DNA from 4 places in the Microbacterium sp. TS-1 genome. Region 2 is predicted to be linked to each of the others. Evidence: predicted binding sites of a transcription regulator. Region 2 holds the regulator's gene; each other region holds the start of a gene.
What was found. The regulator HrcA, encoded in region 2, represses chaperone genes, less so after heat shock. The targets are predictions, from matches to a motif close to TTNGCACTCGNNNNNNNCGAGTGCNAA.

Region 1: groL (chaperonin GroEL) is a predicted target of HrcA. The motif match lies at 1,634-1,660, and genes of this name have one in related genera.
Region 3: groES (co-chaperone GroES) is a predicted target of HrcA. The motif match lies at 2,447-2,473, and genes of this name have one in related genera.
Region 4: MTS1_RS16260 (Hsp20/alpha crystallin family protein) is a predicted target of HrcA. The motif match lies at 1,976-2,002, and genes of this name have one in related genera.

The regions. Positions count from the first base shown of each region.
Region 1 is NZ_BASQ01000002.1:129,590-133,260, forward strand. Features, by position in the region: gene groL (chaperonin GroEL) at 1-1,596, opposite strand, end outside; gene MTS1_RS13220 (cold-shock protein) at 1,771-1,974, opposite strand; gene MTS1_RS13225 (LytR C-terminal domain-containing protein) at 2,096-2,680, opposite strand; gene MTS1_RS13230 (DUF3263 domain-containing protein) at 2,710-2,952, opposite strand; gene MTS1_RS13235 (DUF2332 family protein) at 2,962-3,671, opposite strand, start outside.
Region 2 is NZ_BASQ01000001.1:318,765-322,435, forward strand. Features, by position in the region: gene dnaJ (molecular chaperone DnaJ) at 1-1,072, opposite strand, end outside; gene hrcA (heat-inducible transcriptional repressor HrcA) at 1,113-2,150, opposite strand; gene hemW (radical SAM family heme chaperone HemW) at 2,231-3,448, opposite strand; gene MTS1_RS01420 (DUF1990 family protein) at 3,448-3,671, opposite strand, start outside.
Region 3 is NZ_BASQ01000001.1:2,679,126-2,682,796, reverse strand. Features, by position in the region: gene MTS1_RS12525 (ABC transporter substrate-binding protein) at 1-792, opposite strand, end outside; gene rarD (EamA family transporter RarD) at 1,012-1,953, opposite strand; gene groES (co-chaperone GroES) at 2,076-2,372, opposite strand; gene MTS1_RS12510 (class I SAM-dependent methyltransferase) at 2,516-3,671, shown strand, end outside.
Region 4 is NZ_BASQ01000001.1:1,256,007-1,259,677, reverse strand. Features, by position in the region: gene MTS1_RS05975 (FUSC family protein) at 1-422, opposite strand, end outside; gene MTS1_RS05970 (L-serine ammonia-lyase) at 512-1,924, shown strand; gene MTS1_RS16260 (Hsp20/alpha crystallin family protein) at 2,075-2,500, shown strand; gene MTS1_RS16910 (hypothetical protein) at 2,966-3,671, shown strand, end outside.

The DNA.
Region 1 (3,671 bases), on a different contig from region 2:
GTCGCCCGCGGGAGCCGGGGTCTTCTCCGGCTTGTCCGCCACGACCGCCTCGGTCGTGAGGAACAGGCCGGCGATCGACGCGGCGTTCTGCAGCGCCGAGCGCGTCACCTTGGCGGGGTCGATGATGCCCTGCTCGAAGAGGTCACCGTACTCGCCGGTCGCGGCGTTGAGGCCGTGACCGATCTCGAGCTCGGCGACCTTGTTGGCGACGACGCCCGGCTCGAGGCCGGCGTTCAGAGCGATCTGCTTCAGCGGAGCCTCGATCGCGACCTTGACGATGTTCGCGCCGGTCGCCTCGTCGCCCGAGAGCTCGAGACCGTTGAACGCGTTCTTGCCGGCCTGGATGAGAGCGACACCACCACCGGCGACGACACCCTCTTCCACAGCTGCCTTGGCGTTGCGGACAGCGTCCTCGATGCGGTGCTTGCGCTCCTTGAGCTCGACCTCGGTCGCAGCTCCGGCCTTGATGACGGCGACGCCACCGGCGAGCTTCGCGAGGCGCTCCTGGAGCTTCTCGCGGTCGTAGTCGCTGTCGGTGTTGTCGATCTCGCGGCGGATCTGGGTCACGCGACCCTCGAGCTGAGCCGAGTCACCGGCGCCCTCGACGATCGTGGTCTCGTCCTTGGTGATGATGACCTTGCGCGCACGGCCGAGCAGGTCGACGGTGGCGTTCTCGAGCTTGAGGCCGACCTCTTCGGTGATGACCTGGCCGCCGGTGAGGATCGCGATGTCCTGCAGCTGAGCCTTGCGGCGGTCGCCGAAGCCGGGGGCCTTGACGGCAGCCGACTTGAAGATGCCGCGGATCTTGTTGAGCACCAGCGTCGCGAGAGCCTCGCCCTCGACGTCCTCCGCGATGATGAGGAGTTCCTTGCCCTCCTGGATCACCTTGTCGACGATGGGCAGAAGGTCCTTGATGTTCGAGATCTTCTGGTTCGCGATGAGGATGTACGGGTCTTCGAAGACAGCCTCCTGGCGCTCCGGGTCCGTGACGAAGTAAGGGTTGATGTAGCCCTTGTCGAAGCGCATGCCCTCGGTGAGCTCGAGCTCGGTGCCGAAGGTGTTCGACTCCTCGACGGTGACGACGCCTTCCTTGCCGACCTTGTCGATCGCCTCGGCGATCAGCTCGCCGATCGAGGCGTCAGCGGCCGAGATCGAAGCGGTGGCAGCGATCTGCTCCTTCGACTCGACCTCCTTCGCGTCGGCGAGGAGCTGGTCGGTGATGGCCTTGACGGCCTTCTCGATGCCCTTCTTGAGCGAGATGGGGTCCGCGCCGGCTGCGACGTTGCGCAGGCCTTCGCGAACGAGCGCCTGAGCGAGGACCGTCGCGGTGGTCGTTCCGTCACCGGCGACGTCGTCGGTCTTCTTGGCGACCTCCTTGACGAGCTCCGCACCGATCTTCTCGTACGGGTCGTCGAGCTCGATCTCCTTGGCGATCGAGACGCCATCGTTCGTGATGGTGGGGGCGCCCCACTTCTTTTCGAGCACGACGTTGCGACCGCGCGGGCCGAGCGTCACCTTGACGGCGTCGGCCAGCGTGTTCAGGCCGCGCTCGAGGCCACGGCGGGCCTCCTCGTCGAAAGCGATGATCTTTGCCATGTGTGTGTCGTCCCTCCCGGACGGTGGAGAACAGTCTTTAGCACTCGATGAACGTGAGTGCTAAAGCCATTCTGGCACTCGCCCATGGGGAGTGCAAGCCGCCCCGTCGGCGACCGGACCGGGAAACGACAGAGCGCGCCGCGATGGCGGCGCGCTCTGTGCGAGTGGTGCGATTCAGGCGACGACGCGCACCGATTCCGCTTGCGGACCCTTCTGCCCCGTCCCCACGGTGAACTCGACCGCCTGCCCTTCCTCGAGCACGCGGAAGCCGCTCATCTCGATGTTGGAGTAGTGGACGAAGACGTCCTGCCCCTCGTTCACGGTGATGAAGCCGAAGCCCTTCTCGGCGTTGAACCACTTGACGGTGCCCTGTGTCATGCGAATCTCCTGATGCTGTGCGACAGCGTCATCGTATGCAGGGCGCTCCGCCTGACCCGGCGCTTCCGGTCACTGTTGACACGGCCGCATCGAGAATTTCACGAGCGTGAAACACGCCCCCTCATTCACCCTCGGAAGAGCCGCCCGCCCGATCCTCGCCGACCACCACGGTCAGCTGCTTGCTGGGGGTGCCGTCGGCCGCGTCGGGGCCCGCGTAGGCCTCGCTCATCTCCACGTCCGCACCCCCGATGACCTGGGCGAGACCTCGCGCAGCGCCCTCGTCCTCCGCATTGACGTAGAAGATCGTGGTCGTCGCGAAGTCATGAGTGCTGGCGTCACCCGCGTCGACGACATCCGAGTTCCACCCCGCGCCGACGACGGTGTCGCGGAGGGCGGTCGCCAAACCGCGCTCGGAGGTGGCGTTGAGGATCAGCACCGGATAGGACGTGTCGACCACCGGATCGGCTTCCACGGGGGCTTGGACCACAGCCGTGGCGGTCGGTTCCGCCGGGAAGAGCGCGATCCGCCCGGTGACGATCATCGTGCCGACGATGCCCACCGCGACCAGGACGAGAACCGCGCCCGCGGCCCAGGCCAGAACGACGCCGGCACGGAGCCGGGGGTTCTCCGCCCGGTGGGCGCCGACTCGGGTGGTGTCGGCAGGGAGCTCGTCGAAACGGTCTTTCGGGTATGTCGTTGTCGGCACGGAGGAATGCTATCTGGCCAAGCTCCGCGTCACATGGCCGCGCGTTCGGCGCGCGAACGCTCCGCAGCCGCGCGCATGCGCCGCAGCCGGTGCACCAGCATCGGGTCGTGCGAAACCGCATCAGGCGAGTCGATGATGCGCCCCAGGAGCTGGTAGTACCGCGCCGGGCTCAACGAGAGCTCGGCGCGCACGGCTTCTTCTTTCGCGCCGCTGTGGGCACCCCAACGCGCCTCGAAGTCGAGGATCGAGCGGTCGCGATCGGAGAGTGCCACTCCTCCACGTTACGACCGCGGTCGCTCGGATCCGGGACGCCACTCCCACCACCGCCCGAGCGGGTCGGCTGCCGCGTCGATCTCGCCATCGAGCGCCACGGCGAAGCCACCCCGCCAGTCGCTCGGCTCACCCGACCACGCGTCGTGGGTCGCCGGGTCGTCGATCGTCAGCCATCGCCCGAGATCGCGGGCGCGCTCGATCACCCGCGAACGACGCTCACGCGGAATGTGGACGAGGACGCCGGGAGTGGTGATCACCAGCGTCGCCCCCGCCGGCGCGAGAGCCGCGGCCTCCGGCAGAAGGTCGAGAGCGTCTCCGGCGAACAGGAGGGGCGGGTCGGATGCCGCGACCGCCGCGGCCGCGCGGATCCGATCGGCCCGTCCGTTCTCGCCGGGCCAGACCAGCCGAGCCAGCCAGTCGACGTCGCGAGGGTCGCGCACGTCGAGCGGGGCGAGGTCGATGCCGGCACGCCAGACGATGTCGGGATGCCGCACCTGCGGCATCCGCTCCCCCGCAACCGCGCTGACGAGCTCGACGTCCGAGACGCCGGTCACCGGATCCAGCCGCACCTCGCCTCCGTCTACGCCGACATATCGATACGAGTAGCGGTCGGGATATAGGCACAGCCCCGCGCTCGCCCCGACCTCCAGCAGCGCGATCGGGCCGGTCACCCGCGAGAGCGTCGGGAGGAGTGCCGCGCAGCGCAGGGGCTCGTTCG
Region 2 (3,671 bases):
ACTCGGCGAGCTGCGGAGCCGGAGACTTCGTACGCTTCTTCAGCTCCTCGATGAGCGCCCGTTCCTTCGCGTCGAGGCGCGTCGGGGTGACGACGTGGACGCCGACACGCAGGTCTCCGCGCGTCGAGCCGCGAAGCGGGGTGATCCCGCGACCCTTGATGGTGAGGACATCGCCGGACTGGACGCCCGGACGCAGCTCGAGATCGACGGGACCGTCGAGCGAATCGATCGTCGTCGTGGCGCCCAGGACGGCGTCGGGCATCGACACCTCGAGCGTGGCGAGCAGGTCGTCGCCCTCGCGGCTGAACACGTCGTGCGGAGCGACCGTGACCTCGAGGTAGAGGTCGCCGTTGGGGCCGCCGGCCGGGCCGACCTCGCCGGATCCGGGAAGCTGCAGGCGCAGTCCCGTCTCGACGCCGGCGGGGATGTCGAGCGAGACGGTCCGGCGAGCCCGGACGCGTCCCTGCCCCTGGCAGGTCGTGCACGGGTACGGGATCGTCGTGCCGTAGCCCTGGCAGACGTTGCAGGGCTGCGACGTCACGACGTTGCCCAGGAGGCTGCGCACGGTGCGCTGCACGTTGCCCGCGCCGTGGCAGACGTCGCAGGTCACCGCCTGCGTTCCGGGCTGACAGCACGAGCCCTGGCACGTGTCGCAGAGCACCGCGGTGTCGACCTCGATGTCGCGATGCACGCCGAACACGACGTCGCCCAGCTCGAGCGTGACCCGGACGAGGGCGTCCTGCCCGCGTTCGCGTCGGGAGCGCGGGCGCCCGGCACGACCACCGCCTCCGGCGCCGCCGCCGAAGAAGGTCTCGAAGATGTCGCTGAATCCGCCGAAGCCCGCGGCTCCGCCGAAGCCCCCGGCGGAGTCGCCGCCCATGTCGTAGCGCTGACGCTGTTCGGGGTCGCTGAGGACGTCGTAAGCGTGTGTGACGAGCTTGAACCGCTCGGACGCATCCTCGCCCGGGTTCACGTCGGGGTGCAGTTCTCGTGCCAGGCGTCGGTACGCCTTCTTGATCTCGTCGGGCGACGCGTCGCGCGCGACGCCCAGGACCTCGTAGTGGTCAGCCACGGATCGCCTTTCCGCCCGGAGGGGCGTGGGTGGGTGGGGGTCAGCGGGACTTCTCGTCTTCGTCGAGGAGCCGGCTGAGGTAATGCGCGACGGCGCGGACCGTCGCGAGGTTCGTCGGGTAGTCCATACGGGTGGGGCCCATGAGCCCGACCCGGGCGCGCGAGCCCGGGACGTCGTAGTCGCTCGTGACGACCGACGCCTCGGACAGCCCGTACGGCTCGTTCTCGCGGCCGATACGGGCTGCGACGCCACGGTCGTCGGCGACCATCTCGCCCATGAGCCGGAGCAGAGTCACCTGCTCCTCGATGGCCTCGAGGAGCGGGTAGATGCTTCCGCGGAAGTCGGCCTCGCGGCGGGCGAGGGTGGCCGTTCCAGCCATCACGAGCCGGTCCTGGCGGAACGTCTCGAGCTCTTCGACGAGGATCCGAGCGATCTCCCGCACCGCGTCGCCGATCGGATCGCCGACCGAGTCACCCTCCGCGAGCGCCGAGACGGCGGTGACCGCATCGCGAACGGCCGCGCCGGTGACGGCCGCGCGCAGCGTCGCCTTGGCCACGGCGAACTGCCCTTCATCGAGCACGGTCCGCACGACTCCCACGCGCTGCGAGACGCGGCCGGTATCGGTCACGACGATGACGACGAGACGTCCGCCGCCGAGGTCGACCAGCTCGAGGTGCGACACCTGGGCGCGGGCGAACGACGGATACTGCACCATCGCGACCTGGCCGGTCAGCTGAGTGAGAGCGCGCACCGTGCGGACGAGAAGGTCGTCGAGGTCGGTCGGGCCGTCGAGGAAGGTCGTGATCGCCGCGCGCTGGGCCGCGCTCAGAGGACGCAGCCCCGCCAGGTGATCGACGAAGACGCGGTATCCCTTGTCGGTCGGGACGCGTCCGGATGACGTGTGGGGCGCTGCGATGAGCTCCTCGTCCTCGAGGAGCGCCATGTCGTTGCGGATCGTCGCGGCCGAGACGCCGAAGGCGTGGCGTTCGACGATCGACTTGCTTCCCACGGGCTCGCGGGTGTCGACATAGTCCTGCACGATCGCCCGCAGCACCTGCAGTCCGCGCTCTGAGACCATGTCCGTCACCTCCTGTTTGGCACTCGATGTCTGCGAGTGCCAATTCTACCGCGTGGGCGACGCAGGGCGTCTCCTCGCGATCACTCCGTGAGCGCGCGCACGACCGCATCGGCCATGAGGCGTCCGCGCCGGGTGAGGACGACGCGACCGCGTACGGCTGCGGCGCCTTCGATGAGACCGTCGGCGATGAGGGAGGCCACGGACGGGCGTGCGTCGGCGTCCAGATCGTCGATCGCGAGTCCGTCGACGATCCGCGAACGCAGGAGCACGGACTCCAGACGACGGGCATCGGCATCGGGGCGCTCGCGTCCGGCCGCGGGTGAATCGCCTGCTGCAAGACGCTGGGCGTATGCGGCCGGGTGCTTGACGTTCCACCATCGCAGGCCCGCGAGGTGGCTGTGGGCGCCCGGTCCGTATCCCCACCAGTCGGTTCCCCGCCAGTAGGCGAGATTGTGGCGCGAGCGCTGGTCGGCCGACCGGGCCCAGTTCGAGACCTCGTACCAGGAGAAGCCGGCGACGGCGAGTCGGTCATCGGCCAGTTCGTACATGTCGGCCTGCAGGTCGTCGTCGGGCGCGGCCACCTCGCCGCGGCGGATCTGCCGCTCGAGACGGGTGCCCTCCTCGATGATCAGCGCGTAGGCGGACACATGGTCGGGCTCGAGCGCTACCGCGGTGTCGACCGAGCGCCGCCAGTCGTCGAGGCTCTCCCCCGGCGCACCGTAGATCAGGTCGACCGAGACGTCGAGTCCGGCTCCCCGCGCGGCGGCGACAGCGGTGGACACGTTCGCGGGGTCATGCGTGCGATCGAGCGCGGCCAGCACGTGCGGTACGGCGGACTGCATGCCGATCGACAGGCGCGTCACACCGGCCGCGGCCAACTCGTCGGCGACCCGCGCGCTCATCGTGTCCGGGTTGGCCTCGACGGTGACCTCCGCCCCGGCGGCGATGCCGAAGGTGTCACGTACTCCCCGCAGCATCCGCGCGAGGTCGCCGGCGGGAAGCAGCGTGGGGGTGCCGCCGCCGAAGAACACCGTCTGCGCCGGACGGCGGGGGCCGCGCTCGTCGATCACGGACGCCGACAGCGCGATCTCGCGCAGCACCTCGTCGGCGTACGCGTCCTGCCGCGCGCCCCGCAGCTCGGTGGCCGTGTAGGTGTTGAAGTCGCAGTATCCGCACCGGACCCGGCAGAAGGGGACGTGCAGGTAGACCCCGAAGGGCACGTCGGGGTCGATGACGAGGTCGTCCGGCAGGGTGCCGCCAGCCGGCACCGGATCACCGATCGGCAGTGCCGCCCCCATCAGGCGCCGGGCGTCGCGTACAGCGGCGAGATCGCGCGGAGATATCCCTGGAAAAGCAGCCGGCGCCGACGGCGGACGAGCCCCTTCAGCATGCGGTAGGCCAAGGCGGTCGGGCGGTCGAACGCTCGCACGACGAACCAGACCTCGTCGTTGTCGCGCCACTCCAGGAGGAACGACTCCTCGCCGCTGACGACGGAACCGCCGACGGTTCCGAGGGCGAACG
Region 3 (3,671 bases), 2.4 Mb from region 2:
GAGCACGTCCTCGACCTGGGCCGAGAAGTTCGTGTCACCGGTGTTGTAGAGCGAGGTCGCGACGACCTCGCCGCCGGCGGCCTCGAAGGCGGCCTTGGTGAAGCACGCGAGGCCGGTTCCGTAGGCGTCGTTGAGCACGATCATGCCGAGCGTCTCGTTGCCGTCGGCGCCGATCAGGTTGCCGAGCACCTCGCCCTGCAGCACGTCGGAGGGAGCGGTGCGCCAGTACAGGCCGTTGTCCTTGTACCCGGTGAACGCGGCAGAGGTGTTGGCCGGCGAGAACTGGATGGCGTTGGCCGCGATCACCTGGTCGATGAACTGCAGCGACGTGCCCGAGGATGCCGCTCCGATGATCGCCGTGGCACCTTCGCCCAGCAGTCGGGGGATCTCCGTCTCGTACGCCTTGTTGTCGGTGTCACCCGAGTCGCCCTGCTTGAGGTCGATCGTGATGCCCTTGCCCGCGGCGTTGATCTCGGAGGCGGCGAACTCGGTCGCCGAGATCTCCGGCGGGCCGAGGAACGCGAGGTTACCGGTCACGGGCAGCGCCGTGCCGATCGTGTAGGTGAGGTCGGTGCCGGGACCCGTCGAGGTCGAGGTGTACTCCGGCGTGTACGACGCGGGCTCGGCCGCTTCGCAGTCGATGGGGAAATCGGCCGAGGTGTTCCCGCCGGCGTCGCCCGACGCAGCGGGTTCGCTGTCTCCGGCACAGCCTGCGAGGACGAGGGCACTCGCGCCGATCACGGCGATACCGCCGAGGACCTTCGCGGTGCGGGAACGGGTGAGAACGCCCATTGTGCTCCTTGATGAGTGGGAACGCGGCACCGAAGCCCCGCGAGGTTGGGTCAAACCTAGTGGCGCGTCCGCGTCGGCGATGTTGCGATGTGTTAACGGTCTGTTACGCGACCTAATCGTTATCTGCGGCCTCGCGTACGGCCTGTCATTCCGCGGTTGGGACCGTTGTCACGACCGTCATCGCGCCGAGCCGACGAGCCGGAATGCGAAGCGGGAGCCTCAGACGACGGGAGCGACGTCGGATGCCTCGTCTATGCGCTTCGGGCGACGTGCGGCCCGGAGAGAGTCGACGCTCAGCACGACGAGGGCGAGCCAGACGAGCCCGAAGCCGATCCATCGCTCGAGCGGCATCGGCTCGCCGAGGATCCAGGCTCCCGTGATGAACTGCAGGATCGGCGCGACGAACTGGAGCAGGCCGATCACCGTGAGGCTGCTGCGCCGGGCGCCGGCGGCGAAGAAGAGCAGGGGCACGGCGGTGACGACACCCGCGAGGGTGACCAGCGCGGTGTGTCCGGGGCTCACCGAGCCGAACACCAGCCCGCCGGTGAGCGCGACGATGATCGCCTGAACGATCGCGACCGGCGCCAGCCAGAGCGACTCGAGCGTCAGGCCGCTGACGGCGTCGACCGACGGCCCGATCTGCTTCTTCACGAGGCCGTAGGTTCCGAAACTCGCGGCGAGCGTCAGCGCGATCCACGGGAAGGCTCCGTAGCCGACGACGATCACGCCGACGGCGACGGCGGCGATGCCGATGGCGACCCACTGCGCCACCCGCAGCCGCTCCTTCAGGACGAGGACGCCGAGGAGCACCGTGACGATCGGGTTGATGAAGTACCCGAGACTCCCCTCGATCACGTGCCCCGTGAGGGTGCTGATGAGGAAGACCTGCCAGTTCACGTAAATGAGCAGGCCGGCCACGATGGTCCACAGCACGAGGCGCGGCGTGCGCAGGATCGCGATCAGCTTGCCCCAGGCGCGGAGCACCGTGAGAAGGATCGCGCAGAAGACAAGCGAGAACAGGATGCGCCACGACACGACCTCGAACGGGCCCATCGGGGCGAGCGTGAGGAAGTACAGGGGCATGAAGCCCCACAGCACGTACGCCGAGAACGCGTAGATCCCGCCGAGAGAGCGTTCACGGGCGGGATCGAGGGGTGTCACGAGCCAAGCATAGGACGGTCATGACATGCTGCGCCGGTCGCGGACTGCCATCCGCCGCCGCGCGCCTGCCATGACGAAGGCCCGGATGCGGTGCACCCGGGCCTTCGTGGAAGAGCTCTGCGTCAGCGGACGACGACGGCGAGGACGTCGCGCGCCGAGAGCACGAGGAACTCGTCAGCGCCGAACTTGACCTCGGTTCCGCCGTACTTGCTGTAGATCACGCGGTCGCCGACGGCGACGTCGAGCGGAACACGGTTGCCGTTGTCATCGATGCGGCCGGGGCCCACCGCCACGACCTCGCCCTCCTGGGGCTTCTCCTTGGCGGTGTCGGGGATGACCAGACCACTCGCAGTGGTCTGCTCGGCCTCGACCTGCTTGATGACGATGCGGTCCTCGAGCGGCTTGATGGAAACCGACACGGTCTACCTCTTTCTTCGACAAGACTTGTTGGCAATCTCACCCTGAGAGTGCCAACTCCGAGTCTAGGGGGACGTTGGCACTCACGCAACGCGAGTGCCAACCTGCCGCGGCATCGATCCGACCCCGCGCGTAGGCTGTCGTGGTGGATCACGCCGAGCTCTCCGCGTTGCTGACCCCCGAGGGACTCCGTCTGGTCGACACCCTCCGGATCTCCTCGACCGCGGATGCCGCATCGGCCGTGTCACGGCTGCGGCGCGAAGGCCTCTCCCCCGACCTCGTGTCGGCGGTCGTCGGTCAAGCCCGGCTGCGCGAGCGCGCGCGGGCGAAGTTCGGTCCGTTCGCCGACCGGATGCTGTTCACCCGCGCGGGTCTCGAGCAGGCCACGCGTCTCGCGGTCGCCGCACGCCACGCCGGCCGGTTCCGCGACGCCGGCATCGCGCGGGTCGCCGACCTCGGCTGCGGGATCGGCGGCGACGCACTCGGCTTCGCGGGCATCGGGCTCGAGGTCCTGGCCGTCGACGCCGACGAGATCACCGCCGCCCTGGCCGCCTACAACCTCGCCCCGTTCGGCTCGTCCGCCCGGGTGCGCCACGGCCGCGCCGAGGAGACCGATCTCGACGGTATCGATGCGGTCTGGCTCGATCCCGCCCGCCGCACCTCGGGCCACAGCGAGACGCGGCGCGTCGCGGCATCCGACTACACGCCGTCGCTCGACTGGGCCTTCGACCTCGCGCGACGGATGCCGACAGGGATCAAGCTCGGGCCCGCGTTCGACCGCGACGACCTCCCGCCGGAAGGCGAGGCGCAGTGGATCAGCGCGGACGGCTCGACCATCGAGCTGGTGGTGTGGTCGGGCTCCCTCGCCCGCGCGGGCGTGCGCCGTTCGGCCCTCGTTCTGCGCGGCGACCGTGCCGCCGAGCTCACCGCGCCCGCCGACACCGCCGACGCCGACCCCCGCGACCTCGGCGCCTACCTGCACGAGCCCGACGGCGCCGTCATCCGTGCGCGCCTGATCGGCGACGTGGCCCGCGCGCTCGAGGCCGGCATGCTCGCCGGTGGGACGGCGTACATGACATCCGACGCCGGACGCACCAGCCCGTTCGCCACGACGTTCCGCGTTCGTGACGTGCTGCCGCTCAAACCGCGTGACATCGAGGCCGCCCTCCGACGCGCCGACATCGGCATCCTGGAGATCAAGAAGCGCGGCGTCGACATCGATCCGGCGCAGTTCCGCAAGAAGCTGCGCCTGTCGGGGAGCGCGTCGGCGACGCTGTTCCTCACGCGCATCGGTGATCGCC
Region 4 (3,671 bases), 940 kb from region 2:
AGAACGAACAGCGCCGCGATGGCGATCCAGTCTCGGCCGGTGCCGAGAGCTCGGATGCCGCCGACGGCGACGCCCGCGGCGACGACGATCGCCACGCCGACGATCCGCGGGCTGGGTCCGGAGACGATCCACAGTCCCGCGAGGCCGATCGCGATGCCGATGGCCAGGCCTCCCAGCGCTTGCAGGCCCGCCTTGGCGGAGTCGGCGATCGTCGGATACATGCTCACGAGCACGCCGAGCGGTGCGTAGTAGGAGTACTCGTCGTGCGCGAACGGCACATACGGCGCGAGGTACCAGGCGATCGCGGCGGCGAGGGCCGCCTTGCCGGCGAGCAGAAGGCGCGAGACCGCGAAGGCCTCGCCACCCGCGGTGCGCGCGGCTGCCTTGAGCGATGCCAGACGGGGGTGGGATGGGGTGGTCATCGGTCGCGACGATAGGCGCGTGGCGTATCCGTCGACAGGCCCTTGACGTCGCCCGGTGCGTACGGCAGATGCTGGCGTAGCCTGGAGGTGTGAGCGCTTACGTCTCGGCGTTCGAGCTGTTCTCCATCGGTGTAGGACCCTCGAGCTCCCACACGGTCGGCCCGTTGCGCGCCGCCCGAGCTTTCGCCGTCGGGCTCGAGGCCGCCGGCAGGCTGCCCGAGGTCGTGCGCGTCGGTTGCGTGCTGTACGGGTCGCTCGGAGCGACCGGCATCGGGCACGGCACTCCCGACGCGGTGGTCGCGGGGTTGCAGGGCCACGCGCCCGAGACGGTCGATCCCGATGCGGTCCGCGCGGCGTGGACGAGCTGGACGGACGGCTCACCTCTGCTGCTCGCAGGCCGGCATCCGGTGCCGTTCTCGCGAGGCGATGTGACCTTCGAGCCGCGGACGCGACTGCCGGAGCATCCGAACGCGATGACGCTGAGCGCGTGGGATGCCGCCGGCCATCTCGTCGCGTCGGACACGTATCTCTCGGTCGGGGGTGGCTTCATCCGCCGGGCGGGGGCAGACGCCGCTCCGCGGGGAGCGGGAGGCGGACCGAGCAGCGATGTCGCGTGGCCGTACCGGTTCAGCACGGCGGCCGAGCTGCTCGAGCTGTGCGAGCGCGACGGGGTGAGCATCGCCGGGCTCGCGCGCCGCAACGAGGAGGCGCTTCGGCCCGAGGCTGAGGTCGCCGCGGGGCTCGACGCGATCTGGGATGCGATGTCGGGGTGCGTCGATGCGGGCTTGCGTGCCGAGGGCACGTTGCCCGGGATGCTGCGCGTGCGGCGGCGCGCGGGTGCGATGCGCGCGCAGCTCGAGGCGGCCGAAGCCGCGGGTGGACGGGAGCTCCCGGGGGAGTGGCTGGGTGCGTTCGCGCTCGCCGTCAACGAGGAGAACGCGTCGGGCGGACGCGTCGTCACCGCGCCCACCAACGGGGCCGCGGGGATTGTTCCTGCGGTGGCGATGTACTGGTGGCGGTTCGCGGCGGAGTCGCGCCTGGCCTCGGAGGATCTCGACCGTCGGCGCGGGATTCGGCGGTTCCTGTTGACCGCGACGGCGCTCGGCTCGCTCTTCAAGGCCAACGCCTCGATCTCGGGTGCGGAGGGCGGGTGTCAGGCCGAGGTCGGGTCCGCGTGCGCGATGGCGGCCGGGGGCCTGACGGCGGTCATGGGTGGCAGCAACGCGCAGATCGAGAACGCGGCGGAGATCGCGATGGAGCACCACCTCGGGCTCACGTGCGACCCGGTCGGCGGTCTCGTGCAGATCCCGTGCATCGAACGCAACGCGATCGCCGCGTCGACGGCGGTCACCGCTGCGCGCCTCGCGCTGCGGGGCGACGGGCAGCACTACGTCTCGCTGGATGCCGTCGTCGAGACGATGCGGCAGACGGGGATCGACATGTCGCACAAGTACAAGGAGACGAGCGAGGGAGGGCTCGCCGTCAACGTCGTCGAGTGCTGAGAGGCCCTTCCGCGCCCCGTCTCCGGGGCGCTGTTCGCCGTGCGAGAACCCTTGGCACTCGATGGGGGAGAGTGCTAATCTGAATGCAGTTGAGCCGACAGGGCTCAACTTTCAGATCTCAACATGAAGCATCAGAGAAGGGAAAGATCGATGGCTACTTACGACCCGTTCCGCGACCTCGACCGCATCGCCTCGAGCCTCTTCGACACGCGCCGCGGCCCCCGTCGCATGCCGATGGACCTCTACCGTGACGGCGACCACTACGTGATGACCGCCGACCTGCCGGGCATCGACCCGGGCTCGGTCGACATCGACGTGGACGGCCAGCTGCTGACGATCCGCGCCGAGCGCACGCTCACCAGCGGCGACGGAGTGAAGTGGATCACGCGCGAGCGTGAAGCCGCGAGCTTCCTGCGCCAGCTGAACCTCGGCCAGGGCGTCGACACGGAAGGCATCGCCGCGACCTACAACAACGGCGTCCTGACCGTGACCATCCCGGTCAGCGAGAAGGCCAAGCCGCGCAAGGTCGAGGTCACGACCGACGCAGCCGCGCCGGTGGTGCCGATCGAGAACTGATCGCGCAGATCCGCGTTCGCACGACGGGCGGCCGCAGCTCCCTCGGGGGCGGCGGCCGCCCTTCGCGTGCGGGGCGGTGCCGAATGCGTCGCGGATGCGCGGATGCGCGGATGCGCCGATGCGTCGCGGCTGAGCCGATGCGTCGCGGCTGAGCCGATGCGTCACCGGTGACCAACGGCGCGCGAGTCCGTCGTGCCCGGCCTCGGAACGTGCGCGGGCACACGCCCCGAACTCAGAACGGTGGAGGTTCGTCCGTCGTGGCCCGCCGCTTCCGGCATCCCGTGGCGGGCTCGCGGTGTCGATGGTGAAGCAGACGGCCGGCATGGGGACGTCTTCGCGGTAGGTCCTGCCGAGGGGCGAGGTCCATTCGAGAACCCCGCCTCCGATCTGTCTGACCTCCCACTTGGTGAACTGCTTCATCGAGTGGTGTCTTTGGCAGAGGTGGGCGAGGTTGAAGATGTGGGTGTGGCCGCCGAGGGCGTAATCGATCGTGTGGTCGATCTCGCACCGGATCGCGGCGCGCCGGCATCCGGGGAACCGGCAGTGCTGGTCCCGCACCATCAGGAGTTTCTTCATCGATGCGGTGGGCCGATAGGTGTCGATCTCGACCGGTGTGCGGATGACCGGGTCGATGAAGAGCCGGTCCCATTCGCTGACCTGCCCGGCGAGTCGTCGGACGGTGTCGGCATCGACGAGCCCGGCCCCGACGGCTTCGGCGGGGTTCTCGTCCTTGCCCATCAGCGTCTCCGCGGCGACGGCGACTTGCACGCGTGCCCGGATCGCCCCCAGCCCACCGGCCCGGTCGGTCCCGTAGGTCGGGTCGACCACGGGCGCGCCGCCGAGAACGAGGTCGCCCAGGATGTCCGCGCGCAGCTGGTCCATCGTCCGGGTATCGGCGGGCTCGCCCGCTTCTGCGGCATCCGCCGCCGAACTCTCCCCGGCATCCGCGCCGGCGCCCCGGCCAGCGGCATCCGCCCCGCCCGCCCCGGCATCGCCAGTGCCGGCGACCCGGGCGTCCTTCACCGACTGTCCCATCTGCGTGAGCCGGTCGAGTATCCCGGCGGCGATGACGGTCGGAAGGGTGGCGACGAGGTTCGACATTCCGTCGGTTCCGTGGAACACGCGCACGCACCGTTCCGCGACCGCGGTCGTGTGCCGCTCTGTGAACGTC